DNA from 4 places in the Streptomyces sp. NPDC015144 genome. Region 4 is predicted to be linked to each of the others. Evidence: riboswitches for the same ligand, from Rfam matches in the RefSeq annotation. Region 4 holds a riboswitch; each other region holds the start of a gene.

The links. A riboswitch is a leader RNA that binds a small molecule or an ion and turns the genes downstream of it on or off. The one in region 4 is predicted to bind cyclic di-AMP.
Positions count from the first base shown of each region.
Region 1: it holds a riboswitch for cyclic di-AMP, as region 4 does, so the genes downstream of both, ACF08W_RS01240 (peptidoglycan DD-metalloendopeptidase family protein) here and ACF08W_RS18990 (C40 family peptidase) in region 4, are expected to answer to the same signal.
Region 2: it holds a riboswitch for cyclic di-AMP, as region 4 does, so the genes downstream of both, ACF08W_RS02740 (transglycosylase SLT domain-containing protein) here and ACF08W_RS18990 (C40 family peptidase) in region 4, are expected to answer to the same signal.
Region 3: it holds a riboswitch for cyclic di-AMP, as region 4 does, so the genes downstream of both, ACF08W_RS28435 (M23 family metallopeptidase) here and ACF08W_RS18990 (C40 family peptidase) in region 4, are expected to answer to the same signal.

Region 1 is NZ_JBIBUU010000001.1:291,090-298,597, forward strand. It holds gene ACF08W_RS01235 (alpha-galactosidase) at 1-2,044, shown strand, start outside; cyclic di-AMP (ydaO/yuaA leader) riboswitch at 2,340-2,496, shown strand; gene ACF08W_RS01240 (peptidoglycan DD-metalloendopeptidase family protein) at 2,500-3,405, shown strand; gene ACF08W_RS01245 (SGNH/GDSL hydrolase family protein) at 3,570-4,415, shown strand; gene ACF08W_RS01250 (STM4011 family radical SAM protein) at 4,470-5,345, opposite strand; gene ACF08W_RS01255 (STM4012 family radical SAM protein) at 5,354-6,730, opposite strand; gene ACF08W_RS01260 (STM4013/SEN3800 family hydrolase) at 6,727-7,508, opposite strand, start outside.
Region 2 is NZ_JBIBUU010000001.1:624,276-631,783, reverse strand. It holds gene ACF08W_RS02765 (lytic polysaccharide monooxygenase auxiliary activity family 9 protein) at 1-392, shown strand, start outside; gene ACF08W_RS02760 (DMT family transporter) at 463-1,344, opposite strand; gene ACF08W_RS02755 (NAD(+)/NADH kinase) at 1,540-2,592, opposite strand; gene ACF08W_RS02750 (APC family permease) at 2,773-4,170, opposite strand; gene ACF08W_RS02745 (hypothetical protein) at 4,494-4,811, shown strand; gene ACF08W_RS02740 (transglycosylase SLT domain-containing protein) at 4,816-5,298, opposite strand; cyclic di-AMP (ydaO/yuaA leader) riboswitch at 5,302-5,489, opposite strand; gene ACF08W_RS02735 (ABC-F family ATP-binding cassette domain-containing protein) at 6,018-7,508, shown strand, end outside.
Region 3 is NZ_JBIBUU010000020.1:106,659-114,166, forward strand. It holds gene ACF08W_RS28425 (M16 family metallopeptidase) at 1-1,167, shown strand, start outside; gene ACF08W_RS28430 (pitrilysin family protein) at 1,191-2,573, shown strand; cyclic di-AMP (ydaO/yuaA leader) riboswitch at 2,838-3,003, shown strand; gene ACF08W_RS28435 (M23 family metallopeptidase) at 3,017-3,835, shown strand; gene ACF08W_RS28440 (GntR family transcriptional regulator) at 4,083-4,781, shown strand; gene ACF08W_RS28445 (HPr family phosphocarrier protein) at 4,994-5,275, opposite strand; gene ACF08W_RS28450 (GNAT family N-acetyltransferase) at 5,450-7,508, shown strand, end outside.
Region 4 is NZ_JBIBUU010000010.1:128,471-135,978, reverse strand. It holds gene ACF08W_RS19005 (adenosylmethionine--8-amino-7-oxononanoate transaminase) at 1-564, opposite strand, end outside; gene bioB (biotin synthase BioB) at 557-1,723, opposite strand; gene ACF08W_RS18995 (8-amino-7-oxononanoate synthase) at 1,865-3,007, shown strand; gene ACF08W_RS18990 (C40 family peptidase) at 3,196-3,669, opposite strand; cyclic di-AMP (ydaO/yuaA leader) riboswitch at 3,673-3,839, opposite strand; gene ACF08W_RS18985 (hypothetical protein) at 4,233-4,541, opposite strand; gene ACF08W_RS18980 (ATP-dependent Clp protease proteolytic subunit) at 4,549-5,187, opposite strand; gene ACF08W_RS18975 (ferredoxin) at 5,676-5,870, opposite strand; gene ACF08W_RS18970 (cytochrome P450) at 5,906-7,132, opposite strand.

The DNA of each region.
Region 1 (7,508 bases), on a different contig from region 4:
CGGCTACGCACTGACTCTGACCGAACGGGACGAGCTGCTCCATCTGCACTGGGGCCCGAGGATCGGCCTCGCGGCCGCCGAGGCCCTGGCGGCCGTACCCGACCTCCTCCACCGGAGCTTCGAATCCCCCCTCGACGGCCACGAGGAGTACCCGGTCGAGGGCGGCCCCCGGTTCGTCCGCCCCGCCCTCTCGGTCCGCACCCCGCTCGTCCGCGGCACCGAGTGGACCTTCCGGGGTGCCGAGACCGACGGCGACGAACTGCGGATCGGCTTCACCGACGCCGTGCACCGGCTCGGCCTCACCCTGCACTACCGGATGCGGGACGACTCCGACGTCGTGGAGCGCTGGGCCACCGTCGCCCACACCGGCCCGGACGGCCCGCCGCTGGAACTGCTGCGCGCCGACGCGGCCGCCTGGTCGCTGCCCGCCCGGGACGGCTGGCGGATCAGCCGGCTGCACGGCCGCTGGTCGGCCGAGACCCGGATCGAGCGCGCGGAGCTGCTCCACGGCGAGAGCGTCATCTCCAGCAGACGCGGCCACACCGGCCACCAGTACCTGCCGTGGGCCGCGCTGGACGCCGACGGCGCGGCGACCGAGGAGAGCGGCGAGGTCTACGGCTGTGCGCTCGGCTGGTCCGGCTCCTGGCGGATCTGCGTGCAGCGGCTGCCCGACGGCCTCGTACAGATCACCGGCGGCGCGGGGCACGACGAGTCCGGACTGCTCCGGCTCGCCCCGGGGGAGTCGTACACCACGCCCGTCTTCGCCGGGCTCTGGAGCGATCAGGGTTTCGGCGGGGCCAGCCGGGCCTGGCACGCCTGGCAGCTGGCCCATGTGATCCCGGACGCCGGGACCCTTCGGCCGGTGCTCTACAACTCCTGGGAGGCGACCGGCTTCGACATCTCGCTGGACCAGCAGCGGACCCTGGCCCGGCGCGCCGCGGACATGGGGGTCGAGCTGTTCGTGGTGGACGACGCCTGGTTCGGGCGGCGGACCAGCGACCGGGCCGGGCTCGGCGACTGGACCCCGAACCCGGACCGGTTCCCCGGCGGGCTGAAGCCGCTCGCCGACGAGGTGCACGCACTCGGCATGCGGTTCGGCATCTGGGTCGAACCGGAGATGGTCAACCCCGACAGCGACCTCTACCGGGCGCACCCCGACTGGGTCCAGCACGTCCCCGGCCGGACCCGCACCGAGTACCGCAACCAGCTGGTGCTCAATCTGGCCCGGCCCGATGTCCGGGAGTACCTCTGGGAGCAGCTCGACGCACTGCTCTCCAGCACCCCCGTCGACTACGTGAAATGGGACTTCAACCGCTGTTTCACCGACCCCGGCTGGCCCGGTGAGGAGTACCCGCAGCGGATCTGGACCGCTCATGTGGACGCCCTGTACGCGCTGATCGACCGGCTCAGGGCCGCGCACCCCCACGTCGCCTTCGAGTCCTGCTCGGGCGGCGGCGGCCGGATCGACCTGGGCATCCTCTCCCGCACCGACCAGGTGTGGACCTCCGACAACACCGATCCGCTCGACCGGCTCGCCATCCAGGAGGGGTTCAGCCACCTCCACCCCGCCCGGGTGATGGCCGCCTGGGTCACCGACAGCCCGAACCGGCAGCTCAACGGCAGGGTCAGTTCGCTGCGTTTCCGGTTCGTGAGCGCCATGGCCGGAGTGCTCGGCATCGGCGGGAACCTCGCCGAATGGAGCGAGGAGGAGCTGGCCGAGGCGCGTGGCTGGGTGGATCTCTACAAGGAGATCCGCCCCGTGGTGCAGCAGGGCGCGCTGTACCGGCTGCGCGAACCGCGCGGCGGACTCAGCGCCGTCCAGTACGTACACGGCGAGGAGACCGTGGTGCTGATGTGGCTGGAGGCCCAGCGGTACGGGGAGCGCCCGCCGGCCCTGCGGCTGCGCGGGGTCGACCCCGCGGCCACGTACACCTGCCAGGACACCGGGGCGGTCCACCACGGATCGGTCCTGCTCCACCGGGGGCTGCACACCGGCCTCCGGGGCGATCTCGACGCGCGGGTGCTGCGCCTGCGACGGGACTGACCGCCCCGCCATGTCCGTAATGCGCACTTTTTACGAACATCTCCCGCTTATAAGAGGGATGGCCGGTGCCCCGTGAGCGGGATCATATTCGTGACGGTGTGTGGCGGCGGGCGGGACGGGAATTCCGTTCGCCGCGCGGAACAACAAGATCCGTAATCCACGGAGGGTGACCGGAATTCCCTACCGAATTCCCGAAAAGGAATACCGGCGGGGAACCCGGTGCTTGTTCTCGCCGTCCCGGCTCGCTTACGGTCACCGCATTCCGGACGGCCCGCCCAATCCTGCCGCCGACCGGAATTCACATCCACTTATCGCGTGGCAGGAGCGGGGGAACCAGGTAGGCCGCTGGCCGGAGAGATCCGGACGGCTCGGGGTGAAGTCGCACACCGTGCGGCCGGGCATCTCCAGCCCGAACCCGACAGCTCACCTCGCAGGCGCCGGAGAGGAAAGACGCCATGCCCATCACGGGTAAGCACCGCCGTCCCAAGATCGGCCCCATCGCTCGCGGTTTCGCCGCGGTCAGCACCGGTGGCGCCGTCATCGCACTGCCGCTGCTCGGTGCCACCGGCGCCCACGCCGCCGACCAGGCCGCCGCGCCGGAGCAGGCCCCCGTCGCGCACACCGCGCCGAAGGCCGCCCCGCAGTCCGCGCCCACCACGTACTCCGTCGTCCCCGGCGACTACCTGTCGAAGATCGCGGCCGAGCACCACGTCGCGGGCGGCTGGCAGAAGCTGTACCAGGACAACCGCGAGGTCGTCGGCAAGAACCCCAGCCTGATCCTCCCCGGGATGAAGCTGACCCTCGGCGCCGCCGCCGTCGGTACGGCCGCTCCCACCGGTGCGGCCGCGCCGTCGAAGGCCGCCCCGGCCGCCGAGCAGCCCGCCCCGGCGGCCCCGGCCGCCAAGGAGGCCCCGGCCCCGGCCACCAAGGAGGCCCCGGCCACCGAGAACACCGGCTCCGGCTACGTCCACCCGGTCCCCGGCAGCCACACCACCAATTACCGGGCCTCCGGCTCCAACTGGTCCAGCGGCAGCCACACCGGCATCGACTTCCCCGTCTCCACCGGCACCGGCGTCAAGGCCATCACCTCCGGCACCGTCGTCACCGCCGGCTGGGGCGGCGCCTACGGCAACCAGGTCGTCGTCAAGCACGCCGACGGCCACTACTCGCAGTACGGCCACCTGTCCTCCCTCTCCGTCTCGGCGGGCCAGTCCGTGAGCGCCGGCCAGCAGGTCGGCCTCTCGGGCGCCACCGGCAACGTCACCGGCCCGCACCTCCACTTCGAGGTCCGCACCGGTCCCGAGTACGGTTCGGACATCGACCCGATCGCCTACCTGGCCTCGCACGGCATCTACGTCTGAGCGTGACCCGGAGCAGGACGAAGGAAGGGGCGGTGCGCGGTGGCGCACCGCCCCTTCCGCCTATTCCCCCTTTGCCAAAAACTGACCGGGTGGCCTATGTCACCACCCGTCAACCCTTTATTACGGTCGCGTAGGTCACATTCGACGGTGCAGGATAAGCGCTTGTGGCAGACGATTCGAGAAAAATGCAGCGTGGCGTCAACAACCGACAGGGCGTCATCGGGTCGTACGCGGCGATCGGCGACAGCTTCACCGAGGGAGTCGGTGACCCCGGCCCGGACGGAACATTCGTCGGCTGGGCGGACCGGTTCGCGGTACTTCTCGCGGACCAACTCCCGGACCCCGATACGGCACACGACGCCGAAGGACCCGCACACCCGGAATTCCGATACGCCAATCTCGCCGTACGCGGACGTCTCCTCGACCAGATCGTCGAGGAGCAGGTGCCGCGTGCCAAGGAGCTCGCCCCCGACCTGGTGAGCTTCTGCGCGGGGGGCAACGACATCATCCGGCCGGGCACCGACCCCGACGACGTGGCCGAACGCTTCGAGCGCGCCGTCGCCGAACTCACCGGCGCGGTCGGCACGGTCATGGTCACCACCGGCTTCGACACCCGGGGCATCCCCGTCCTGCGCCATCTCCGCGGGAAAGTCGCGACGTACACCGCCCATGTGCGGGCCATCGCCGACCGCTACGACTGCCCGGTCCTGGACCTGTGGTCGCTGCGGTCCGTCCAGGACCGGCGCGCCTGGGACGACGACCGGCTCCACCTGTCGCCGGAGGGGCACACCAGGGTCGCGCTGCGCGCCGCCCAGGTCCTCGGCATCGACGTACCGGCCGACCCCGACCAGGAATGGCCCCCGCAGGCCCAGCGCGGCACCCTGGAGGTCCGGCGCGACGACATCCACTGGGCGCGCGAGCACCTGGTGCCGTGGATCGGGCGGCGGCTGCGCGGCGAGTCGTCCGGCGACCACGTCGAGGCCAAGCGCCCCGACCTGCTGCCGCTGTAGCCCCGCGGACCCGCTCCCGACGCACCGCGGCCGCCCGGCGGACGTGGCCGAAGCTCAGCCACGCCCGCCGGGCAGCCGCGGAGAGGCGGGTATCCGCTCCAGCACCCCGCCCGCGAAGACGTCGTACAGCGGCAGCGTCTCCAGGTGCACATAGCCGATGTGGCAGTCGCAGACCGCCAGCGGGCAGGCGCGCGGCCGCAGCGCCCGCCGGTAGCTCCCGTCGTAGAGATTGCCGAGCGGCGCCGGGACGAAATGGCAGCGCCGCACGGTGCCCTCCCCGTCCACCGAGATCACCGACTCACCGGTCCGGCACGGCAGCCCGGCCGAGCGGTGCGGATCACGGCTGTACGGGAAGAGCGGATCGATCGCCGTCCAGCGGTCCGCCTCCGCGTCGGTGTAGCGGTGGCCCTCCGCCGCGTTCACCCAGAGATAGACCTCCCCGGGCAGCGCGGCCCGCAGCCGCCGCGCCTCCTCCATGTGGGCGTCCAGCCCGACGATCCCGACGCTGTGCCGGATCCCGAGCGCGCCGAGCTCCCCGCACTTGGCGAGGAACCGCTCGTACGGCGTCTGCCCCGGGTGGTACGTGCACCACAGGGCGATCTTCTCCCGCCCCGCCGCTCCGGCCTCGGCCAGCCAGCCCGTACGGCTGCTCAGATTGGTCTGGATCGCCACCCGGGCCACGTGCGGCAGCCCCGCCAGCTCCACCAGTGCCCGGCGGTACCAGGAGCGGACCAGGCCCTCGCCCCACGGCGTGAACAGCACCGAGATCCGGTCGCCGGTCTGCTCCGCCACCCACGCCGTGAACCGCTCCAGCGCCGCCCGGTCGGCCCGCAACTGCTCCCGGCTGTCGCGCCGCTTGGCGAACGGGCAGTACGGGCAGTCGTAGTCGCACGAGGCCAGCGGGCCCCGGTACAGGATCGTCAGCTCCATCGACGCGCTCACTTCAGCTCGTACGCGGCCATCGCGGCGCGCACGGCGGGTGAGAAGAGCTCCGGGCCCAGGGCGTCGGAGTGGGCCAGGCCCTCGGGGGACAGACGCAGCAGCCCCGACGCCCCGGCCGAGGTGTCCAGCCAGCCGCGCGCCTCGAACACGGCGAGCTCCTCGGGGAAGTCCGCGCCGGGCGAGGTGCCGAACCGCTCCTCGTACTCGGCCAGGGCCAGCCCCTCGGCCTGGAGCACCGACTGCAGGAGATGGCGGCGGCGCGCCTCGTCCCCGTCCACGTACCGCCCGACCTCGGCGCGGGAGAAGTCCTCGGTGGCGGTGTAGCCGTCGATGATCGCCCGCACCTCCCGCATCTCCACCGCGTAGTCGAAGGAGTAGTGCAGGGCCGTGGTGTACGAGCGGGCGCCGCAGCCCAGGCCGATCATGCCGTCGGTCTGGCAGGCGTAGTCGTCCGGACCCTCCGCACGCGGGGCGTCGGCGCGGCGGAACATCCGCATCGAGACCTGCTCGTAGCCGTGCGCCAGGAGGTGGTCGCGGCCCGCCCGGTACAGCCTCAGCCGCTGCTCGTCCCAGGCCGCGTCCGCCGCCCCCTCGTCGGTGCCGAGCCGTCCCAGACCGGTCAGTGGGCGCACGTACAGCGGGTAGAGGTACAGCTCCTCCGGCCGCCAGGCCAGCGCCGCGTCCAGCGAGGCGCGCCAGCTCTCCTCGGTCTGGCCGTCGATGCCGTAGATCAGGTCGATGTTGAGGACCGGGATGGCGGTCTCGCGTATCCGGCCCAGTGCCGACTCCACCTCGGCCCGACGCTGCGGGCGCACCGCGGCCCGCGCCTCCGACTCGACGAAGCTCTGCACCCCGATGCTGATCCGGGTGGTACCGCGGTCGGCGAGGACGGCCAGCCGGTCGGCCGTCGCGGTCGACGGCGAGGTCTCGACCGACAGTGGCACGGACCGCAGATCGGCGCCCATCCGCTTCTCCGCGATGTCGCAGAGCCGTTCCAGCTCGGCCGCCGTCAGGAACGTGGGCGTACCACCGCCGAAAGCGGCGGCGGCGAACCGCACGGGCTCCTCGTCGCCGAGCGCGTCCCGGACCGCGAGGGCCTGCCGCTCCAGCGCGTCGAGGTAGCGGGTCGTCAGCTCGTCGGGCGCGCCGATCCGGGTGAAGAGGTTGCAGAAGCCGCAGCGGACCTCGCAGAACGGTATGTGGAGATAGAGCGAGAGCGCGTCCTTGCGCTCACCGGCCCACAGCTCGCGCAGCCCGGGCCGCCCGGCCAGCGGCCGGTAGGCGGTCTTGTGCGGGTAGGCGTAGACATAGCTCTGGTACGGCCGGACGGCGGACGCGGCAGGCGTGGTCGATGCCGATGTGGTGCGGCTCATCGTGCGGAGGCCCCCGGTTCCAGGAAGAAGTGCGCGTACGGAACGGTCCACACGGACGGGTGGCCGAGGCGGTGACCGGTGTAGCCGTCGTCCCCGTAGGCCGTGCCGTGGTCCGAGCAGACGATGGCGAAGCAGCGGCGGCGGCTGCTCGCGGCCGCGAAGAGCCGGCCGATGTGGGCGTCGACGTACTCCAGGGCGGCGGCGTGCGTGGCGCGGGAGTCGCCCGCCTCGCGGGTGGCCCCCGGCCGGTGGAACCAGTTGGGCTGGTGCAGCGCGGACACATTGACGAAGAGGAACAGCCGCTGCTCCGCGGGGAGCCGGGCGACGACCTGCTCGGCGCGGGCCACCTGCGCCTCGAACGAGGTGGGCGAGGCCACACCGAACTCCGGCTCCCAGTGGCTCTCCTGGAACATCCCGGGCAGCACGGAACCGAGCGCCGCCTGCTTGTTGAAGAAACCGACCCCGCCGATGCACACCGTGCGGTAGCCGACGCCCGCCAGACCGGAGACCAGGTCCGGCGTGTCGAACACGAAGGTGTCCGAGGCCGTCGACTCGCTGCCCGCGAACCGCGCCGCGAAGAGCCGGGGATGCGGCCCCTGACCCGTCGGCGTCGGCAGGAAACCGGCGAACATCGCCTGGTGGGAGGCGTACGTGAAGCTTCCCGGCGCATGCCGCTCCTCCCAGGCACCGCCCGGCAGATGGCGGGCCAGATTCGGGATGCGGCCGGCGGCGGCGAGCTCCGCCGCCACGTCGTGGCGCAGGGTGTCGAGGGTGACGA
Region 2 (7,508 bases), on a different contig from region 4:
CCGCCCGCGGGCCGGTCGACGGCACCATCTGCGCCGGCGGCATCGGCCGGTTCTCCGAGCTCGACGACCCGCGCGGCGGCAACTGGCCCGCCACGAAGGTCACCGCGGGGCAGAGCTACACGTTCCGCTGGCAGATCGAGGCGCGGCACGCCACGACCGACTTCCGGTACTACATCACCAAGGACGGCTACGACCCGACCAAGCCGCTGACCAGGGCCGACCTGGATCCCCAGCCGTTCCTGACCGTGCCCTTCGGCGGACGTCTGCCCGGGTCCACCGTGACCCACTCCGGAGTGCTGCCGCAGAAGTCGGGCAAGCACCTGATCCTCGGCGTCTGGACGATCGCCGACACCGGCAACGCGTTCTACGCCTGCTCGGACGTCACTTTCTGAGTCCGGGCGTACCCGGCTCGTCGCCGGACGGAGGGTCGTCCGGCGACGGGTCGGCTACTCGGCCCCGCCGTCATTCCGCCTCCGCGCCGGCGAGCCGCCGCGGACCGGGTTCCACGGTGACGAGCGCGATGCCGCCGCAGCACACCGCGAGCAGCAGCAGTTCCGCGGCGGAGGGCGCGGTCCCGGTGCCCAGGGCCCAGTCACCGAGCCGCACCGTGAACGGGACGGCCAGTTGCACGGCCGCCGTGAAGACCGGCCCGCGCAGCAGGATGAGCCGGTGCTGCACGAGGTAGGCGGGGGCGTACACGGCCCCGCCCAGGAGCACGATGCCGCCGATCGCGGCGGGCGTGGGCGGGTGCGAGACCAGCGCGGGCAGGGCCATCGGCAGCAGCAGGCAGGTGGCGGCCGCGAGGAGGACGGGCAGCACGGTGAGCGGCGCCATCCCCGGCATCCGCCTCCGGTAGAGGAAGCCGTACACCGCGAAGGCCACGGTCGCCGCGGTGACCAGGAGCAGTCCGAGCGCGTCCGCGTCGCCCGTCCCGGCGCCGAGCGCGGCGTACCCGACGGCGGCCGCGCAGGCGAGCACCGCTCCGGTCGCCCGACGTGCCCCGGAGCGTTCGCCGAAGAACAGCGCGCCGACCGCCACCGTGGCACACGGCAGCAGCGCGACGACGACGTTGGCCAGCGAGGTCCCGATCCGGGAGATGGACAGAAGGGTGCCCGCCGCGTATCCGGCGAAGCCGAGCAGGCCCAGCAGCCATACGGTGCCCGGCCTGGCGGCGGCCCTGCGCAGATCGGCCCGGCCGTCCGCGCGGGAGGCGGCGACGGCGGTGAGCACCGCGCAGCACACCGCCGTGCGGCCCACGGCGACGATCAGCGGATCGGTCCCGGTCACCAGGGCCCCGGACAGCAGCCAGGTACCGGAGAGCAGCAGGACGAGGACGGCCGGCATCGCGTGGCCCCTTCCGTGGGTGGCGAGCCTTTCCGGGGCGCCCTCGGCGGCTCGACCGGGGACGGGACGGGGCAGTGGGCATCGACGAGGGTCCGGAGCGCGACGCACTGTTCCTCCCCCGGGGCCGCCCTCCTGCGGCGGCCGACTATATCGGCGTCGGCCGGCCCGGTGGCAGGGGTCGTCGGGCCAGGTGGCTCACGGGGCGAGGTGGAGGTGGGCGAGGTCGTGCGGGACCGGGCCGCCGTGGCGGAAGAGCGGCGCGCTCTCGCCGTCCGCGGCCGTGGCGGGCGCGTCCGTGAGGCGCATCCGGGTGCGCAGCCGCCCGTAGAAGTCGTGCGGGCCGAGCCGGACGATCCGCAGCCGGCGCGGTGCCGCGTAGACGCCGACCCAGTCCCCGGCGTCCAGTACGCCGCGCAGCTGGCCGTCGATGGTCACCGCGGCCTGTCCGGAGTGCGGCAGGACCCGTACGGCGATCGGTTCGTCGGGGGCGGCGACCACGGTGCGGTCGAAGGTCATGTGCGCCGCCACGGGGGTGAAGAGGACCGCGTCCATCCGGGGCGAGACCACCGGCCCGCCGGCGGCGAAACTGTACGCGGTCGAGCCGGTGGGCGTGGCCATGACGACGGCGTCGGCCGAGTACGAGGCGAGGAGCCGGCCGCCGATGTAGACGCCGAGGCTCACCTGGCGGTCGCGGGCGAGCTTCTCCACGACGACGTCGTTGAGGGCGGTGACGTCCAGCGCCACGCCCCAGTCCTCCGCCGCGACCTCCGCGTCCGGGGCGGGCTGGGGCGGCGGCAGCATCGGGCGCCGCCCGTAGCCCATCAGGGCATCGATGTCCGGGGGCACTTCGAGCACCCGGGAGGCCCGCATGGTCAGGGTCATCCGCTCCTCGAACTCCGCCCGGCCCCGGTGGACGGCGTCGAGCGCGCGCACCACGTCATGGGCCGGTACTTCGGTGAGGAAGCCGACGCGGCCCAGATCGATCCCGAGCACGGCACCGTCGTGCTTGGCGGCGATCCTGGCGCCGCGCAGGAACGTGCCGTCGCCGCCGAGCGTCACGATCAGATCGGGGTGCCCCGCGACGTCGGCCTCCTCGCGCCCGCCGCGTCGGTGCCCGTCGCCCCGCCACACGTCGATGTCCGTGCAGGGGACCCCTTCGCGGGCGCACCAGTCGCGTACGACGCCCGCGGCGGCGACGGCCTCGGGGCGGCCCTGGTGCACGACGACTCCGACCCGTTCGACACCCATCGCGCCACCGCTCCCCGTGCTCCGACGACCTTCCTCGTCCCACTGTGGGCAAGGGGTGGTGGGTCCGCCCGTCGCCGGGACGGCGCTGCGCCCGGTCGGGCGACGGGCGCGGACGGGGCCGGCCCGCCGGTGGAGGATCTCCACCGACGGGCCGGACACCGCACGGGACGCGCCCCCGGGTCAGGACCGGGCGTCCTCCGGGATGCTGACCAGCCAGCGGGTGTCGCGGCGGGGCCGCAGGTAAAGCGCCCAGTAGAGCGTGGCGACCGCGGTGATGCCGCCGGTCCACAGCAGGTACTCGACCTCCTGCTGGGTCAGGATGTACGCCAGCACGGCGATCAGCAGCACGGGGACGGCGGGCCAGAGCGGCATCCGCCAGGCCTGCGCCTCGCGGTGCGCGCCGCGGCGGCAGAGCAGGGCCGCGACGGCGACCAACAGGTACATGGCGGTGACGGAGACGCCGGTGACGCCGTACAGGGTGTCGAGGTTGACGAAGCAGAGCGCCGCGCCGGGGACGCCGACGAGGAGGGTCGCGACCCACGGCGAGCCGAACCGGCCGAGCCGGGACAGGGCGTTGTTGACCGGTGCCGGCCACGCCTTGTCACGGGCCGAGGCGAAGAGCACCCGGGAGTTCTGGATGACCATGACGATGCCCGCGTTGATGATCGCAAGGGCGACGCAGAGGCTGACGAAGGTGCCGACCGCCGAGTTGGACCAGGCGGTGACCATGGTGCTGAGGTCGCCGGAGGTCAGGGCCGCCAGGTCCGGGGCGCCCATGGTGATGGCGATGACCGGGATCAGGATGACGGCGGTGGAGATGGCGAGGGTGGCGAGCACGGTGCGGGCCACGTTGCGGCGGGGATTCTCCAGCTCCTCGGAGAGGTAGACCGCGGTGGAGAAGCCCTGCGTGATGAAGAGCGCGATGGCGAGTCCGGAGACGACCATCATCGCGGTGACCGTGGAGTGGGAACCGCCGGCCGAGGCGACCGTGCCGTGCACCAGCGAGGACGCGCCGCGCTCGGTGTGGGCGAAGCCGAGTACGGCGACGACACCCGCCGCGATCACTTCGAGGACCAGGAAGATTCCGGTGATCCACGCGTTGGCGCGCAGGTCCAGCAGGCCGGCGAGGGTGGCCAGCAGCATGACCCCGGCGCCCGCGAGGGGGGCCGGGATGTGCACGATGGGCGCCAGGTAGTCGGCCGTCCCCATGGAGATCACCGGGGGCACGATCATCACGACGAGCAGCGACAGCACGAAGACGAGCCATCCGGCGAGCCGTCCCGCCATGGTCGACACCATGGCGTACTCGCCGCCGGCGCTGGGGATGAGGGTGCCCAGTTCCGAGTAGCAGAAGGCGACCGCGATGCAGAGCAGCGAGCCGATGGCGATGGTCAGGGCGGTGTACGTGCCGAGGCTGGAGAAGAGGTCCGGCACGACCACGAAGAGGGTCGAGGCGGGGGTCACGCAGGACAGCGTGAGCAGTGTGCCGCCCACGACGCCGATGGAGCGCTTGAGCTTCTGGGGAGTGGGGCCGGTCGCCGGGGCGAGCGCCTGAGGTGCGCTGAGCGTGTCGGTCATCGTGCGGTTCCGATCAAAAAGTGCGGTGTTTGAGCGCGGGAGCGGTATCGCCTCCAGACGAGGACGTGATGAGTGGTTTCGTCGCTCCCAGCGCGCTATGCAATCCCGACGTGTTCCGCAGGTCAAGAGGTGTTCACCTTCGGAATTCGTTGTTCTAGTGATCAGTTTCGACGATTTGGCGCTAACTGAGCAGAGGACGTCGAAGGATCGGGGGGTGCGGGAACCGAAGGCCGGACCCCGGGAATTTTTCCCCCGGTCGGCATCGGGCGCGGGCACGGGGCCCATGGGTCGCGCATTCGCCGCCCCGGTGCCAGCCTGGATGCATGACTTGGGCGTCATGGACTACGTGTGGTGTGTTCTCCGGGCACGGCGGCGTGCTGACGGAGGAGGTCGGTGTCCTGTCCGGGGAACTGACCGTGCACACGACCTGGGCCGAGGACACGGCCCAGATCACGGTGCAGTATTCGGGGGCGATCGACTGGTTCACCATGGCGGGCAGCCCCGTCGCGTGCTGTTCGGAGGAGGACAGCCGCCGCCTGCACGACGCGGCCGTGCAGGCGGTACGGAACGGGGCGGCGGCCACGGTGCCCGTTCCGCCCCGCGCGGCTCCGGAACGGGCGGCCGGGTCCGCCCCGGAGTGACGGTTCAGTAGGCCCCGTTGACGTTGTCGATGGAGCCGTACCGGTCGGCGGCGTAGTTGCACGCGGCGGTGATGTTGGCGACGGGGTCGAAGCTGTCCGTCGACGTGCCGGGCACGTGGTAGGCGAGGAACGTCGGATCGATGATCTGGAGCAGACCCTTGGAAGGGGTCCCCGCGGCGGCGTTGGAGTCCCAGTTGTTGACGGCGAGCGGGTTGCCGGAGGACTCGCGCATGACGTTGCGGTGGATCCCCTCATAGCTGCCGGGGATGCCGTGCTCGGCCATGACGGCCAGCGACTCCTTGATCCAGCCGTCCAGGTCGTCGGTGTACGCCGCGGTTCGCGCGGCGGGCGCGGCGGTCGGCGCCGCCGAAGCGGCCTGGGCACCGAGCAGCGGCAGGAGCAGGGCGGCCGCTCCCGTACCCACGGCTATGAATCCCCTGGTCAGCGAGGTGGCGGCGCGACGGTGGCGCGTACCGGTGAAGGACATGGTGGTTCCTCTCCGTCGCCTGCGAGGTGAGCTGTCGGGTTCGGGCTGGAGCTGCCCGGCCGCGCGTCGACGCGGCTTCACCCCGAGCCGTCCGGATGTCCGGACCGGCGGTGTACCTGGGTTCCCCGCTCCTGCCGTACACGAGTGGTCGGAATGCTCCGGACAGCGGCAGGATTCGGCGTTCCGTCCGGATTGACGAAGACCGTAGACGAGAGAATCCGAAGGGGACAAGACCCTTTTTCCGCATGTAATTGCCCAACAAGATCAAGTCATTTCATTTCCGGTAATCCACCTCACACCGACCCGGTGACGACCCTTGCGGGCAAAGGGATCCGCGGCATGCGGCACGGCGGTCGGGGGCGAAATGTGACTCGCACCACGGGGAGAGGGGAGCGGCGTTCCGGGCTCCGCCCCGCCGGACCGGCGAGCATTGCCAACCACTGCCTCTGCCGCTATGGTTTTCGTGTCCTGTTGTCTCCGATAGAGGTGGACGTTGCGCATCTGAGGTCCGCGAACACCACGCCGTACGGCTCTCGCCGTATGACTGTCACGTCGTCGCAGTGTTTCCGCACTGCCCGTGGCCGCCGCGTGGATGCGACCTCGATGCATGAGCCGTCCCTCGTTTCCAGGACAGCCGCATCCTTCTCCGCTGCTCGGTCGCCGCGTGGTGCTCGCATACGAATCCCCCCTTCATTGCGATCACGACTGCGAGGAAATCCATGGCGACACCCACCGCCCCCAGCGCCTCCCTCACCTGCTCGGCACTGACCTTCCGGTGGCCGGACGGCACCACGGTCTTCGACGGGCTCTCGCTGAGCGTCGGCCGCGGCCGGATCGGGCTCGTCGGCAACAACGGCGCGGGCAAGTCCACCCTGATGCGGCTGCTCACCGGCGAACTGCGCCCGTCCGAGGGCACGGTGACCATCGGCGGCAGCCTCGCCCACCTGCCGCAGAACATCACCCTCGACACCACCCTGCGGGTGGACCACGCGCTCGGCATCGCCGAACGGCGCGAGGCGCTGCGCGCCATCGAGTCCGGGGATGTCGACGAGAAGCACTTCGAGACGATCGGCGACGACTGGGACGTGGAGGAACGGGCCCTGGCGACCCTGGGCTCGCTCGGCCTCGGCGACATCGGACTCGACCGCACCGTGGGCGAGTTGTCCGGCGGGGAGACCGTGCTGCTGCGCCTCGCGGCGCTGCTGCTGGAACGCCCCGACGTCGTCCTCCTGGACGAACCCACCAACAACCTGGACCTGTTCGCCCGCCGGCGGCTGTACGAAGCCGTCGACTCCTGGCACTCGGGCGTGCTGATCGTGGTCAGCCACGACCGTGAACTGCTGGAGCGCGTGGACCGCATCGCCGAGCTGCGCGCCGGTTCGGTGAACTGGTACGGCGGCGGCTGGTCCGCGTACCAGGAGGCCGTGGCCACCGAGCAGGAGGCGGCCGGGCGGACGCTGCGCGCCGCCGAGGCGGACGTGCGCCGCCAGAAGCGCGAACTGGAGGAGACCCGGACGAAGCTGGCCCGGCGTCAACGCACCGGCAAAAAGGCTGAGCTGGACGGTGGCCTGCCGAAGATTTTGGCGGGCCGCCGCAAGCGGTCCGCCCAGGAGTCGGCGGGCAAGCTCCGCGGCCTCCACGAGGACCGGCTCAACGAGGCCCGCGAGCGGCGCGAGGAGGCCGCGGACGCGATCCGCGACGACGCCGAGATCCGGGTGAGGCTGCCGCACACGGCGGTGCCCGCCGGACGGACCGTGCTGACCCTGGACGAACTGCGCCCGCGGTTCGGCCGGTTGCGCGAGGGCACGCTCCAGGTCAACGGCCCGGAGCGGATCGCGCTCGTCGGCCGCAACGGCGCGGGGAAGACGACACTGCTGCGCACGCTCACCGGTGAGCTGGCCCCGCTGTCCGGCGAGGCCAGGACCTTCGTCCCGACGCGGTTCCTCCCGCAGCGGCTCGATGTGCTGGACCCGGAGCTGAGCGTCGCGGCGAACACGGCCCGGCTGGCTCCCGGGGTCACCGACAACCAGATCCGCTCCCAGCTCGCCCGCTTCCTCTTCCAGGGGAAGCGGGCCGAGCAGCCGGCGGGCACCCTCTCGGGCGGTGAGCGGTTCCGTGCCGCGCTCGCGGCCACGATGCTCGCCGCGCCGGCCCCGCAGCTCCTGATGATGGACGAGCCGACCAACAATCTCGACATCGCCAGTGTGCGG
Region 3 (7,508 bases), on a different contig from region 4:
GAGCACCTGATGTTCCAGGGCTCCGGCCAGGTCAAGGGGAACGGCCACTTCGAGCTGGTGCAGGGGGCCGGCGGCTCGCTCAACGGCACCACCAGCTTCGAGCGCACCAACTACTTCGAGACCATGCCCACGCACCAGCTGGAGCTGGCCCTGTGGCTGGAGGCGGACCGGATGGGCTCGCTGCTCGCCGCGCTCGACGAAGAGTCCATGGAGAACCAGCGCGACGTCGTCAAGAACGAGCGCCGCCAGCGGTACGACAACGTTCCCTACGGCACGGCGTTCGAGAAGCTGACGGCGCTCTCCTACCCGGAGGGCCACCCGTACCACCACACCCCGATCGGCTCGATGGCCGATCTGGACGCCGCGACCCTGGAGGACGCGCGCGCCTTCTTCCGCACCTACTACGCGCCGAACAACGCGGTGCTCTCGGTGGTCGGCGACATCGACCCCGAGCAGACCCTCGCCTGGATCGAGAAGTACTTCGGGTCCATCCCGTCCCACGACGGCAAGCAGCCGCCGCGCGACGGCACGCTCCCGGAGATCATCGGTGAGCAGCTGCGCGAGGAGGTGCGCGAGGAGGTTCCGGCGCGTGCCCTGATGGCCGCCTACCGGCTGCCGCACGACGGCACCCGTGAGTGCGACGCGGCGGACCTCGCGCTGACCGTCCTCGGCGGCGGCGAGTCCTCCCGGCTCCACAACCGTCTGGTCCGCCGTGACCGTACGGCGGTGGCGGCCGGCTTCGGACTGCTGCGGCTGGCCGGCGCGCCCTCGCTGGGCTGGCTGGACGTGAAGACGTCCGGCGGCGTGGAGGTTCCGGAGATCGAGGCCGCGGTCGACGAGGAGCTCGCCCGGTTCGCCGCCGAGGGCCCCACGCCCGAGGAAATGGAGCGCGCGCAGGCCCAGTTGGAGCGCGAGTGGCTGGACCGGCTCGGTACGGTCGCCGGGCGCGCCGACGAACTCTGCCGGTTCGCGGTGCTGTTCGGCGACCCGCAGCTCGCCCTGACCGCGGTGCAGCGGGTGCTCGACGTCACCGCGGAGGAGGTCCAGGCGGTCGCCAAGGCCCGGCTGCGCCCCGACAACAGGGCGGTGCTGGTCTACGAGCCGGTCGAGGCGGCCGAGTCCGCGGACAGCGACGACACCGACGCGCAGGAAGGAGCCGGCAAGTGACCGACGCGGCGACTGGAGTTTCGATGCAGTACCACCCGCAGCCGGCCCCGGGCGTCGCCCGCCCCTGGGCCTTCCCCGCGCCGGAGCGGGGCGCCCTGCCCAACGGTCTCACGGTGCTCCGCTGCCACCGCCCCGGCCAGCAGGTCGTGGCGGTCGAGATCTTCCTCGACGCCCCGCTGGAGGCCGAGCCCGAGGGGCTCGACGGCGTGGCCACGATCATGTCGCGGGCGCTGTCCGAGGGCACCGACAAGCGCACCGCGGAGGAGTTCGCGGCCGAGCTGGAGCGCTGCGGCGCCACGCTCGACGCGCACGCCGACCACCCCGGTGTCCGGGTCTCCCTGGAGGTCCCGGCCTCCCGGCTGGCCAAGGCGCTCGGGCTGGTCGCCGAGGCGCTGCGGGCGCCCGCCTTCGCCGACAGCGAGATCGAGCGGCTGGTGCGCAACCGGCTCGACGAGATCCCGCACGAGCAGGCCAACCCGGCCCGCCGCGCCGCCAAGCAGCTCTCCAAGGAGCTCTTCCCGGCCGAGGCGCGGATGTCGCGCCCGCGCCAGGGCACCGAGGAGACGGTGGAGCGGATCGACGCGGCGGCCGTCCGGGCCTTCTTCGACGCCCACGTCCGGCCGTCCACCGCGACCGCCGTGGTCGTCGGCGACCTGACCGGCATTGACCTGGACGCCCTGCTCGCCGACACCCTCGGCGACTGGTCGGGCGAGGCCGCCGCGCCCCGCCCGGTGCCGCCGATCACCGCCGACGACACCGGCCGGGTGGTGATCGTCGACCGTCCGGGCGCGGTCCAGACCCAGCTGCTGATCGGCCGGATCGGTGCCGACCGCCACGACAGCGTGTGGCCGGCCCAGGTGCTCGGCACCTACTGCCTCGGCGGCACGCTCACCTCCCGCCTCGACCGGGTGCTGCGCGAGGAGAAGGGCTACACGTACGGAGTGCGGGCCTTCGCCCAGGTGCTGCGCTCGACCGCTGCGGACTCCGCCTCGGGCGCCACCGGCGCCGCGATGCTGGCCATCAGCGGTTCGGTGGACACGGAATCCACCGAGCCGGCGCTCAAGGACCTGTGGACGGTCCTGCGGACCCTGGCCGCCGAGGGCCTCACCGACGAGGAGCGCGAGACGGCGGTGCAGAACCTGGTGGGTGTCGCGCCGCTGAAGTTCGAGATGGCGGCCTCCGTCGCGGGCACCCTCGCCGACCAGGTCGAGCAGCATCTGCCGGACGACTACCAGGCGCAGCTGTACGCCCGCCTCGCGGAGACCGGCACGGTCGAGGCGACCGCGGCGGTCGTCAACGCCTTCCCGGTCGACCGGCTGGTCACCGTCCTGGTCGGTGACGCGGCGCGGATCGAGGAGCCCGTCCGGGCCCTGGGCATCGGCGAGGTGTCGGTCGTCACCGGCTGACCCGCCGGCTTCTCGGCCCTTCCCGGCTCTCCCCTGCCACGGACCGGTACGGGGCAGGGGAGAACCGGTGGACAGCAGGGCATGGGTGCGGATCCCGCAAGCAAGATGTGCGGGATCCGCACCTTTTGTCCGTTCCGTGGTGAGGTTGCCCGTCTGCCCTGTGGGATGCGCTACAAAATGGCCTGTCCGTTTGGTGGATGTAAGTGCCCCCGTTTAGCGTCGGCTCGACTGTTCGTCACTCGTATGCCGCATCAGGGGCGTACCGGACAGTCATCGCCGAGTCCCCGTCCGGCGCGAGCCCGGGGAGCCGGGGACCCATGTAGTCCCTGGGGTGAATCGGACGCCTGAGCCCCGAGAGGCCGGGGTGTCCGTAGGAGACCTTCCTGCTCCGAACCCGTCAGCTAACCCGGTAGGCGAGAAGGAAGGAAAGGACCAGCCACTTCATGGCGTTCACCCGTGCCACGGGGAAGCATCGTGCCCCGAGCCGACTGACGCGCAGGGGCGCGAAGGCCGTCGGCGTCGCGACCCTCGCCACCACCGGTGTCATCGGCGGTCTGGCCGCCCCGGCCGTCGCCGCGGAGTCGGAGTCCGCCGCTGTCGAGGACACCGGCCTCACCCAGGTCCTCACCATCGAGAAGACCCTTGCCGAGCGGATCGGCGCCCAGGCCGACGCACAGGCGAGCCAGGCCGTCGCCACGGCGAAGGCCAAGGCCGAGGCGCACAAGAAGGCTGAGGCGCGCAAGAAGGCCGAAGCCAAGAAGAAGGCCGAGGCGAGGGCGGCGGCGGCGGAGCGCGCCGCCGAGTCCCGCGCCGGTACGGCCCGCGTCGCCCGGTCCGCCGAGCGCACGGTGCCGGGAGCCTTCCGTCTCCCGGTCGCCGGTTCGTACGTCACCACCGGCTACAAGTCCGGCGGCTCGCTCTGGTCCTCCGGCAGCCACTCGGGCGTCGACTTCCACGCCGCCTCCGGCAGCTCCGTCGTCGCCGTCGGCGCCGGTACGGTCGTCGAGGCCGGCTGGGGCGGCGCGTACGGCAACAACATCGTGCTCCGGATGACGGACGGCACGTACACGCAGTACGGCCACCTCTCCTCGATCGGGGTGTCGGTCGGCCAGAGCGTCGCCGCCGGCCAGCAGATCGCCCTCTCCGGCTCCACCGGCAACTCCACCGGCCCGCACCTCCACTTCGAAGCCCGCACGACGCCGTCGTACGGCTCCGACCTGGACCCGGTCGCGTATCTGCGCGCCCACGGCGCCGCCCTCTGACGGACGCTCCACCGAAGGCCCCGGACCCGCGCGTCCGGGGCCTTCGGCATGCCTGCCGCACGGTGCGGGTGACCCCTCGCCCACGCGACCGCTCCCCGACGTCACCGCTCTCCGATGCGACCGGTCCGCGGCCGGAAGATATTCATCGATTCCCGCCCGGCATCGGAAATGCCGCCGCATTGCAATAGAGTCACGGAACAGGTGTTGGGCGGCCGCGTTTCGCGGGCATTGAGGCGGAGGTTCGGGCATGCGCATTCCCGCGCATTCGGTAAGCACAGCGATTCGTGACGACATCGTCTCCGGAGTCTTCGCGCGCGGCAGCCGGCTCACGGAGGAGGTGCTGGCCCGCCGGTACGGGGTGTCCCGCGTCCCGGTCCGCGAAGCGCTGCGCACCCTGGAGTCCGAGGGCTTCGTGGTCTCCCGCAGGCACGCGGGCGCCTGCGTCGCCGAGCCCACCGACCTGGAGGCGGCCGACCTGCTGGAGGTCCGGACGCTGCTGGAGCCGCTGGGTGCCGCCCGCGCGGCGCGCCGTCGCACCGAGGCCCACCTCAAGGTGTTGCGCGGCCTGGTCCGCCTCGGCCACGACCGGGCGCTGCGCGGCGAGGGCGAGGACCTGCGCCCACTGGGCGGCTGGTTCCACGAGACGCTGGCGCAGGCGTCCGGCAGCCCCGGCCTGATCGCCCTGCTCGGCCAGTTGCGGCACAAGATCGCCTGGATGTACGTGGTCGAGCCCCCGGACCGGCCGGTGGACTCCTGGGCCGAGCGCGGGGCCATCGTGGACGCGGTGGCGCGCGGCGACGCGGACCGGGCCAGGGCGCTGGCTGCCCATCACGCGGAGCGGACCGCCGCCGCGCACCGGCTGCGGCCCCGCCCGCCCGGCCCGCGCGCGGGAAACCCGGTGAGGGGGCCGCAACATCCCGTAAACAGTGCGGGTGTCCGCACTTAACAAGCGCACCGTAGAAAGAGAGGTGCTCCGGTCCGGCCGGGATATTTCCCCGGCAGGCGGGGAGGGATTTTCCCGTGGTCGAAGGTGGAATTCATCCGCTGGTGGAAGGGGAGGAATCCCCGCTATCCCTTTCCTTTCCGGCGGAATTAGTCGCGGCATGAAAAAGCCGCGGCTCCGGTTCACGGTGCCGCGGCTCTCTCGGAGAGGGTGCCTCAGACGGTCTCCGGGAGCTCCTCGAGTCCCTCGGCGACCAGCTTCGCCAGACGGTCCAGAGCGGCCTCGGAGTCGTCCGCCTCGGAAGCGAGCACGATCTCCTCGCCGCCCTGCGCGCCGAGCCCGAGCACCGCGAGCATGGACGCGGCGTTCACCGGGGAACCGTCGGCCTTGGCGATCGTCACGGGGACGCCGGAGGCCGTGGCGGCACGGACGAAGATGGAAGCGGGGCGGGCGTGCAGGCCCTCGGCCCAACCGACGTTGACGCGGCGCTCAGCCATGGTTCTGCCCTTCAGGAATCACTAGTTGTCTAGACCATTCTCGCACGTGGTGCGCGGTGCTCCGGCCGAGCCCCGGGACGCCCGACGACGTGCGTGGTGCCCCTTGATCGGCTCTCCCAGACTGCCCCGGCCCCGGTACGTACGCGACCGCTGGCGGAGTCGTACGCTTTGCCCATGGAGCCCGCCCCGGAGCAGAGCCCGCCGCATGCCTATCCCGCCCACTGGGAGGCGGACGTGGTGCTCCGCGACGGTGGCACCGCGCGGATCAGGCCCATCACCACGGACGACGCCGAGCGGCTGGTCAGCTTCTACGAGCAGGTCTCCGACGAGTCGAAGTACTACCGGTTCTTCGCCCCGTACCCCCGGCTGTCCGACCGGGACGTGCACCGCTTCACCCACCACGACTACGTCGACCGGGTGGGGCTCGCCGTCACGGTCGGCGGCGAGTTCATCGCGACCGTCCGCTACGACCGGATCGACGAGCGGGGCAGGCCGGCCTCCGCCCCCGCCGACGAGGCCGAGGTCGCCTTCCTGGTCCAGGACGCGCACCAGGGCCGGGGTGTGGCCTCGGCCCTCCTCGAACACATCGCGGCCGTCGCCCGCGAGCGCGGCATCCGCCGCTTCGCCGCCGAGGTGCTGCCCGCCAACACAAAGATGATCAAGGTGTTCCGGGACGCCGGATACACCCAGCGGCGCAGCTTCGAGGACGGTTCCGTCCACCTCACCCTGGACCTCGAACCGACCGAGGAGTCCCTCGCCGTCCAGCGCGGCCGCGAGCACCGGGCCGAGGCCCGCTCCGTGCAGCGCCTGCTGGCCCCCCGCTCCGTCGCCGTCATCGGCGTCGGCCGGGCCCCCGGCGGCGTGGGCCGCACCGTCCTGCGCAACGTCCTGGCCGCCGGCTTCACCGGCCGGACCCACGCCGTCAACAACGCCTTCGCCGCCGGACAGGAGACGATCGACGGCGTCCCCGCCCACCGCTCCCTCGGCGAGATCGGCGAACCGGTCGACCTCGCGGTCGTCGCCGTACCCGCCGACCGCGTCCCCGAAGCCGTCGCGGACTGCGGCGAGCACGGGGTGCAGGGCCTGGTCGTCCTCTCCGCCGGCTACGCCGAATGGGGCGCCGAGGGCCGCGACCGCCAGCGCGAACTGGTCCGGCAGGCCCGCTCGTACGGCATGCGGATCATCGGACCGAACGCCTTCGGCCTCATCAACACCGCGGAAGCGGTACGGCTGAACGCCTCGCTCGCCCCCGAGCCGCCCACCCGCGGCCGGATCGGCCTGTTCACCCAGTCCGGAGCGATCGGCATCGCCCTGCTCTCCGGCCTCTACCGGCGCGGCGCGGGCCTGTCCACCTTCATCTCCGCCGGCAACCGCGCCGACATCTCCGGCAACGACTTCCTCCAGTACTGGTACGAGGACCCCGACACCGACGTGGCCCTGCTGTACCTGGAGTCGATCGGCAACCCCCGCAAGTTCACCCGCCTCGCGCGCCGCACCGCGGCCGTCAAGCCGGTCGTCGTGGTCAAGGGCGCCCGGCACAGCGGCTCCACCCCGCCCGGCCACGCGGTGCCGACCCGGCGGATCCCGGACGCGACGGTCTCGGCGCTGATGCGGCAGGCCGGCGTGATCCGGGTCGACACGGTCACGGAGATGGTCGACGCGGGGCTCCTCCTCGCCGACCAGCCGCTGCCCGCCGGCCCCCGGGTCATGATCCTCGGCAACTCCGAATCGCTCGGCCTCCTCACGTACGACGCCTGCCTCGCCGAGGGGCTGCGCCCGCGCCTGCCCCTCGACCTCACCACCGCCGCCACCCCGCAGGACTTCCGGAACGCCCTGACCGAGGCGCTGGCCGACGACGGCTGCGACGCCGTGATCGTGACGGCGATCCCCTGGGTCGGCGAGGACGGCCGGGCGGAGGCGGGCGACGGGGAGGTGCTGGCGGAGGCGCTGCGCGCGGCCGCGGCCACGGGCCCGGCCAAACCGGTGGCCGTCGTGCACGTGGAGATCGGCGGACTCGCCAAGGCCCTGGCCGCCGCCAGCGGCACGGTCGCCCGCCCGTCCGCGCCCCGGACCGCCCCGGCGGACCAACAACGGGACCCACAGACCTCATCGGCACCGCAGAAGGACGGCGCCCCGGGCCGCATCCCCGCCTACCCCGCCGCCGAACGGGCGGTCCGCGCCCTGGCCGAAGCCGTGCGGTACGCCCAGTGGCGGCGGCAGTCCGCCGTCCCCG
Region 4 (7,508 bases):
CGGCTCGTCGGCGAAGACCTGACGGGGCAGGACGCCCGACCACAGCTCGTGCATCCCGCCCTCGGGGTCGCAGACCGACATCGGCTGCCAGGTGTCCCCGTGATAGCCGCCGCGCCAGGTCAGCAGCCGTCGCTTGGCGGGCCGACCGGCCGAACGCCAGTACTGCAGGCACATCTTGACCGCGACCTCGACCGCGACCGACCCCGAGTCGGAGAGGAAGACGTGCCGCAGCGGCTCCGGGGTGATTTCGACCAGCCGGGAGGCCAGTCGCACGGCGGGCTCATGGGTGAGCCCGCCGAACATCACATGGCTCATCCGGTCCAGCTGCCCGCGGGCCGCCTCGTTGAGGACCGGGTGGTTGTAGCCGTGCACCGCGGACCACCAGGAGGACATGCCGTCCACCAACTCGGTCCGTCCGTGGGCAGGTTCGGCCAGTCCGAGCCGTACCCCGGACGCGGACGCCACGACCAGCGGATCCTGACGCCCCGGCATCGGGCCGTACGGATGCCAGACATGGGCCCGGTCCAGGGACCTCAGCTCGGCCGGGGAGAGCGGCTCAGGCATTGGGGGCGAGATCCGTCCCCGCGCCGCGTCGGCGGACCGCCACCAGATCGGTGCGGGCGGCCGGCACCTCGGTGGGGGCGGCCTGATCCGCCTCGGGCGTCCCCTCGCAGGGGGCGCATCCACCGGCGTGCGAGCCGCATCCGCCGCCCTGCTCCGACCGGTGCGCGGGCAGCGTCGTCGTGCCCGCGCCCTCCACCTCGAAACCGGCGTCCGCGATCATGTCCAGATCCGTCTGGCCCGCCTGGCCCTCGCTGGTCAGGTAGTCGCCCAGGAAGATCGAGTTCACCAGGTGCAGGGCCAGCGGCTGCATCGAGCGCAGATGCACCTCGCGCCCGCCGGAGAGCCGCACCTCCACGTCCGGGCAGACGAACCGGACCATGGCCAGGATGCGCAGGCAGTGCTGCGGGGTGAGGTTCCACTCCTTGGCCAGCGGCGTCCCCTCGAACGGGATCAGGAAGTTCACCGGCACCGAGTCCGGGTCCAGCTCACGCAGCGAGAAGACGACGTCCACCAGATCGGCGTCGCTCTCTCCCATGCCCGCGATCAGCCCGGAACACGCCGAGAGCCCGGCGGACTGGGCCTGACGCACCGTCGCCACCCGGTCCGCGTAGGTGTGGGTGGTGGTGATGTCCCCGTACGTCGCCTCGGACGTGTTGAGGTTGTGGTTGTACGCGTCGGCGCCGGCCGACCGCAGCCGCTCGGCCTGGCCGTCGGAGAGCAGACCCAGGCAGGCGCACACCTCGACGCCCTCGTTCTGCTCCTTGATCGCCTCGATGGTCTCCGAGACCCGGTCGACGTCGCGGTCCGTGGGACCGCGGCCGCTCGCTACCAGGCACACCCGCTTGGCCCCGCCCGCCACTCCGGCCGCGGCGACCTTCGACGCCTCGTCCGGCTTCAGCCAGGTGTACTTGAGGATCCCGGCCTTGGAGCCGAGCCGCTGCGAGCAGTACGAGCAGTCCTCGGGGCACAGCCCCGACTTGAGGTTGACCAGGTAGTTGAGTTTCACGCGCCGCCCGAACCACTGACGGCGTACCTTCCCGGCCGCGGCCACCACTTCGAGCAGATCGTCGTCCGAGGTCGCCAGCACGGCGAGGGCTTCTTCACGGGTCGGCAGCTCACGCCGCAGGCCCTTGTCCACCAGTGTGGTCAGGAGGTCCATGGCGAAGATCCTGTCCTACCGGCGTCCCGCAGCCAAGGAGGAACCGGACAACAGTGCCTGTCGAGGGTGTGTGTATTGCCACACCATGACCGGCGGTTCCCACGGTTAGGGTCTGTGAGCTGCCTACAAAAGGGACCGCTCATGCCCTTCGACCCGTTCGGCTGGATCGACGCCGAGGCACGCCGTCGTGCCGATGCCGGACTCGTCCGTGTCCTCCGCCCCCGGCCCGCCGCCTCCGGGCTCCTGGACCTCGCGAGCAACGACTACCTGGGGCTGGCCAGACACCCCGACGTCACGGCGGCCGCGGCGGCCGCCGCACACGAATGGGGCGCGGGTGCGACCGGTTCACGGCTGGTCACCGGCTCCACCGCGCTCCACGCCGAACTCGAACGGGAACTGGCCGAGTTCTGCGGCTTCGAGGCGGCCCTGGTGCTGTCGTCCGGCTACGCGGCCAACCTCGCCGCCGTCACGGCGCTCACCGGACACGGCTCGCTGATCGTCTCCGACGCGGGCAACCATGCCTCGATCGTGGACGGCTGCCGGCTCTCCCGCGCCCGGACCGCCGTCGTCCCGCACGCCGACCCCGAGGCCGTACGCAAGGCCCTGCGGACACGGGACGGGCGGGCGCTCGCCGTCACGGACTCCGTCTTCTCGGTCGACGGCGACGCGGCCCCGCTGGCCGAACTGGCCGAGGTCTGCCGCGCGGAGGACGCCGCCCTGCTCGTCGACGACGCACACGGCCTGGGCGTGCTCGGGCCCGGCGGCCGGGGGGCGCCGGCCGCCGCCTCGCTCGCGGGCACCGCCGGGACCGTGACCACCCTCACCCTCTCCAAATCCCTGGGCAGCCAGGGCGGGGCCGTCCTCGGACCGGCCCGTGTCATCGAACACCTCGTCAACACGGGCCGGACGTTCATCTTCGACACCGGTCTCGCACCGGCCGCGGCGGGCGCCGCCCTGGCGAGCCTGCGGCTGCTGCGCCGCGAACCGGAACGGCCCGGCCGGGCCCGCGCGGTGGCCGCCACGCTCCACGAACGGCTGACCGGGGCCGGGCTGACCGCCGTACGCCCCGACGCGGCCGTGGTGTCGGTGCGCGCCCCCTCCGCGGACGCGGCGGTGCGCTGGGCGGCCGACTGCCGCGCCGCCGGGGTCGCCGTCGGCTGCTTCAGGCCCCCGTCGGTGCCGGACGGGGTGTCCCGGCTCCGGCTGACCGCGCGCGCCGACCTGACCGAGGAGGAGATCGCCACTGCTGTGTCGACCGTCCTGCGCACCGCGCCCGCCGGCTGACCGCACTCGCCCCGTACGTGTCCGTCGGCCGGGGTGCGACGGCGTGCCGCGCGGTCCGGTGAGGACCGCGCGGCCCCTCCCTTCCGTCGGGCCGGACGGGCCGGAGCCGATCAGGGAGGGGGCCGCGCCGGACGGTCCGGCGCCGAACGCGATACGCGGCCGCGACCGCGTGGCGGGCCGGCCGGGGCTCAGCCGACCCGGCCGTAGTAGACGCTCCTGCTCCAGATCTTCTCCAGCCTCACCACGGCGCCGGCCTTCGGGGAGTGCCAGATCCGGTTCTCCCCGGCGTAGATCCCGACGTGGTAGACGCTGCGGCCGGAGTGGAAGAAGACCAGGTCGCCCCGGCGCCGGTCCGAGGACCGGACGTGCTTGGCCCGGTTGTACTGCTGCTGGGCCGTGCGGGGGAGCGTCCTGCCCGCCTTCTTGAACGCGTAGAGCGTCAGGCCCGAGCAGTCGAAGCGGTGGGGGCCCGCGGCGCCCCAGCGGTACGGTGAGCCCTTCTTCGACGCCGCGATGTCGAGCGCCTTCATCGATACGGTCGCGGCCTGGGCCTCCGTAGGGGCGCCCGGCGCGAACATGGTGCCGCCGACGGCGGCGAGAGTGAGGACCGAGGCCGTGCCGGCCCGGGCGAGCAAGGACGGGACATGAACCTGCGCAGACATGCGCAACCCTTCGTCAGCCGCCTGTGAAGGGTGACCTGTCGGGTTCGGGCCTGCGAAGTCGCCCGGCCGCGTGGTGCGGCTTCACCCCGAGGGTCGTCCGGTGTGCCCGGGCCGACCCGTTGTGCTCGGGTCCTCCACTCCTGCCGATCCACTTTCGTCGACCAGGCATCCGGACGGCGGCAGGACTCGGCGTCCACCCGGACCGCCCCGCCGCGGTGGCGGGGGCTTGTCGTCCCAGGGATCTTGACCCACGGGCCGGTGGATTTCCGAGCTGAAAAACGGATATGTGAGGCTCCTCACGGCTGATCCATTCGGGTGGACATCTGTCCTTCCGGACCGTCGCCGGATGATCGGACCGGCGCGGTACCAGCGGCGGAAGCGCTGGTTCCAGCCGTGGTCCACGCGAAACGCGCAAGTCGAGCGGTCTCTTGCGCAGGGGACTTCCTACGCCGAACGAGCGAGGAAATCCGATCACCGTGTCGGGTGTGTCGCCCCCCTGGACGGGGTGCGGGCCGAGGGCGGTGCGGTGGGCCGCGCCGCCCACGGCGGAGCGTACGCTCCGGTCAACCGGTGGGAGCCGGTGGCACGGTGACGCGCCCGGCGCGGCGCTCGCCGTCCAGGACGCGCAGCGCCCGGGCGAGTGTCGCGGCGTGGATGTGTGCCTCCCCACGCTCGTGCATCAGCGTCAGGGCGTCCCGTAGTGCGACCGCGTGCGAGGCCAGCGCCTGTGCGGCGCGCAGGGCGCCGTAGGTGTCGCTGCCCCGGGCCGGGTTGATCCGCCCGACCTGGTCGACGACATCGAGGTAACGGTCGATGAACTCCCCCTCGGCCCTGGTCAGCGCGGGAAGCGGCCGGGGCTCCGGCGGTCGCATCGGGCGGTCACCGCGCGCCGTGCGGTGCGCGGACGGCGTTCCGGTTCTCCAGGACATGGTCCACCAGGCCGTACGCCCGGGCCCCGGCCGCGTCGAGGATCAGATCGCGCTCGATGTCCTCGGCGATCCGCCCGGCGTCCTGCCCGGTGTGCCGGGCCAGCAGGTCGACGAGGAGCGCGTGCAGCCGTTCCATCTCCCGTGCCTCGATGGCCAGGTCGGACGGCTGACCCCGCATCGGCTCGGGAAGTTCGGGTTGGCGCACGAGCACCCGGGCGCCGGGCAGCGCGTGCCGACGGCCGGGCGTTCCGGCGGCGAGCAGTACGGAGGCGCAGGGGCCGGCCTGGCCGAGGCAGAAGGTCTCCACCTCGCAGTTCACGTACCGCATCGTGTCGTAGATCGCGGACATGGCCTCGAACGAGCCGCCGGGGGAGTTGATGTAGAGCGAGAGGGGCCGGTCGGGGGCCGCGTGCTCCAGATACATGAACTGCGCGATCAGGTCCGAGGCGGCGGCGTCGTCGACCGGGGTGCCGAGGAAGACGATCCGCTCGGCGAGCAGCTTGGAGTACGGATCGAAGGTGCGGACACCGTCCGCCGTGCGCTCGGTGAACTCGGGCAGTACATGGCGGGCTGCGGGGCGGAACGGCATGGCGACGCCTCTCTTCCGGAACGGTACGGGCCGGGCCCTGGGCGGGCTTCCGTGAAAAATGTACAGGACGTACAGAAAGAGGAGGGGGTATTCGGCCATCGATCTGGCCCGCCCGCCGACCGGTTCCACGAGGTGGCCGAGGCGCGCGGGAACGCCGTGAACCCGCCGAACGGGCAGGCGTGGAGAGGCGATCCGGCCGTTGCGTGGGCTTCCGGTCCTGGCCGGAAAACCCCGGGCGAGGGGCGTCGACCGGCCGGGAGGGCCGGTCAACGCCCCTGGTGCCTCACGGAGATGTGCGGTCGCACGGCCGGGGCCGTCGCCGTGGTCGGCCGCCAGTCACTCCCGGCGGCGATGGGCTGCGCGCCAGGGGCGCAGTGCCCTGGGCGGCATGCCGAAGGACAGGGTGCCGGTGAGTCGGTGGGCGAAAACAGGGGACGGGGGCGAAGGGGTGGGCGGGGCGACGGCGATCCGGCGCGGAAGCCCGACGGTCAGGCCCCGACCAGGCGGATCGCCGCGGCCGGGCAGACGGCGGCCGATTCCCTGACGTCGTCGTGGTGGGCGGGGTCGGGGGTGTCGGTGAGCAGTTCGACGATGCCGTCGTCGTCCTGGTCGAAGACATCGGGGGCCAGCAGGACGCACTGACCGGAGGCGACACACTTGGGCCGGTCGACTTCCACACGCATCGGCTTCTCGTTTCCGTTCGGGGGAGAGGGGCGGTTCACCAGGTGACGGGCAGCGCGTAGACGCCGTAGACGAAGCCGTCGTGCTTGAAGTCCAGCCGGTCGATACCGGTGGCCGCCCGGAGCGTGGGGACGCGCCGGTAGAGCGTGCTGTACACGCACTGCAACTCGACGCGGGCCAGCGGCTGCCCCAGGCACTGGTGCACGCCGAACCCGAAGGCGACGTGACGGCGGGCGTCGCGGGTGAGGTCGAGACGGTCCGGGTCGGGGAAGGCGTCGGGGTCGCGGTTGGCGATGTCGTTGGCGAAGACGATGCCCTCGCCCGCGCGGATGGTGAGGCCGTCCACCTCGATGTCCGCGAGCGCCACCCTGCGGCGGCCGGAGTGGGTGATGTTCAGGTAGCGCAGCAGTTCCTCGACCGCCGCGGAGACCACCGCGGGGTCTTCTGACTCGCGCAGCAGGGCGAGTTGGTCCGGGTTCTCCAGGAGGGCGAGGGTGCCCAGCGCGATCATGTTGGCCGTCGTCTCGTGCCCCGCGCCCAACAGCAGGACGCCCATCCGCGCGGCCTCGTGCCGAGTCATCTCGCCGGTGGCCACACGTTTGACGGCGAGTTCGGACAGGAGGTCGTCGCCGGGTGCCGCGCTCTTGGCGGCCAGGAGGCCGTCGAGGTAGTCGGTGAGCGCCTCGGTCGCCTCCCGCACCTCGTCGGGCGTCGATGTGCGCCGGACGATGACCTTGGTGCGGCGCTGGAAGAAGTCGTGCTTCTCGTACGGGACGCCCAGCAGCTCGCAGATGACCAGGCTGGGGACCGGAAGCGCGAACGCCTCGACCAGGTCGACGGGTTTGGGTCCGGCGAGCATCCCGTCGATCAGGTCGTCGACGATCCGCTGGATCGCCGGCCGCAGCGCGTTCATCCGCCGGACCGCGAAGGGGGCGGTCACCATGCGGCGCAGCCGGGCGTGTTCGGGATCGTCCATGTTGATGAACGTGGGGTCCCGCTGGTCCCGGTCCCTCATCCCGGCGTTGCGGTGCGGGAAACCCGGGAGCGCCGGGTCGGAGCTGACGCGCGGATCGCCGAGCAGCGTGCGCAGATGATCGTGCCGGGTGATCAGCCAGGGGCTGCTTCCGTCCCAGATCCGGACCCGGGTGACGGGGCTGTCGGCCTGGAGCGACCGCAGCGCGGGCGGCGGGTCGAAGGGGCAGCCCGCCGCCCGGGGGCTGGGGAGTTCGGGAAGTCGGACCGTCGTGTCCGCGGCCTCGGTCATGCGTACCTCCTTGGGGAAGAGGAATCACGTGACTCATTTCTCACAGCATTAGTAGCCTGACGCAACTAAATCACCGAGGGTGATCGGCTGTTGCGTTCTATCCGGCCATCCCCGACACCCACGGCAGGGCGGTCACCCGCTCGGTGCCGACCGGGCCACCGCGCGCGGTGACGGACCCCGGACCGCTCCCCGGCCGCACGGCCGCTCACCCGCCGAATGTGACCGGAACCGACCGCCCTCCCCTCACCCACCGCAACCGGCAAGAGCACGCCGTGCGTCCGGAGCCGGGCCGTACTGCTGGGAAACGGCCCCGACCCGGACCGCACCGTGCGACACCGCCCCGCGTCCCGGGCGGCAGCCGGCACCTCCGCCGGGA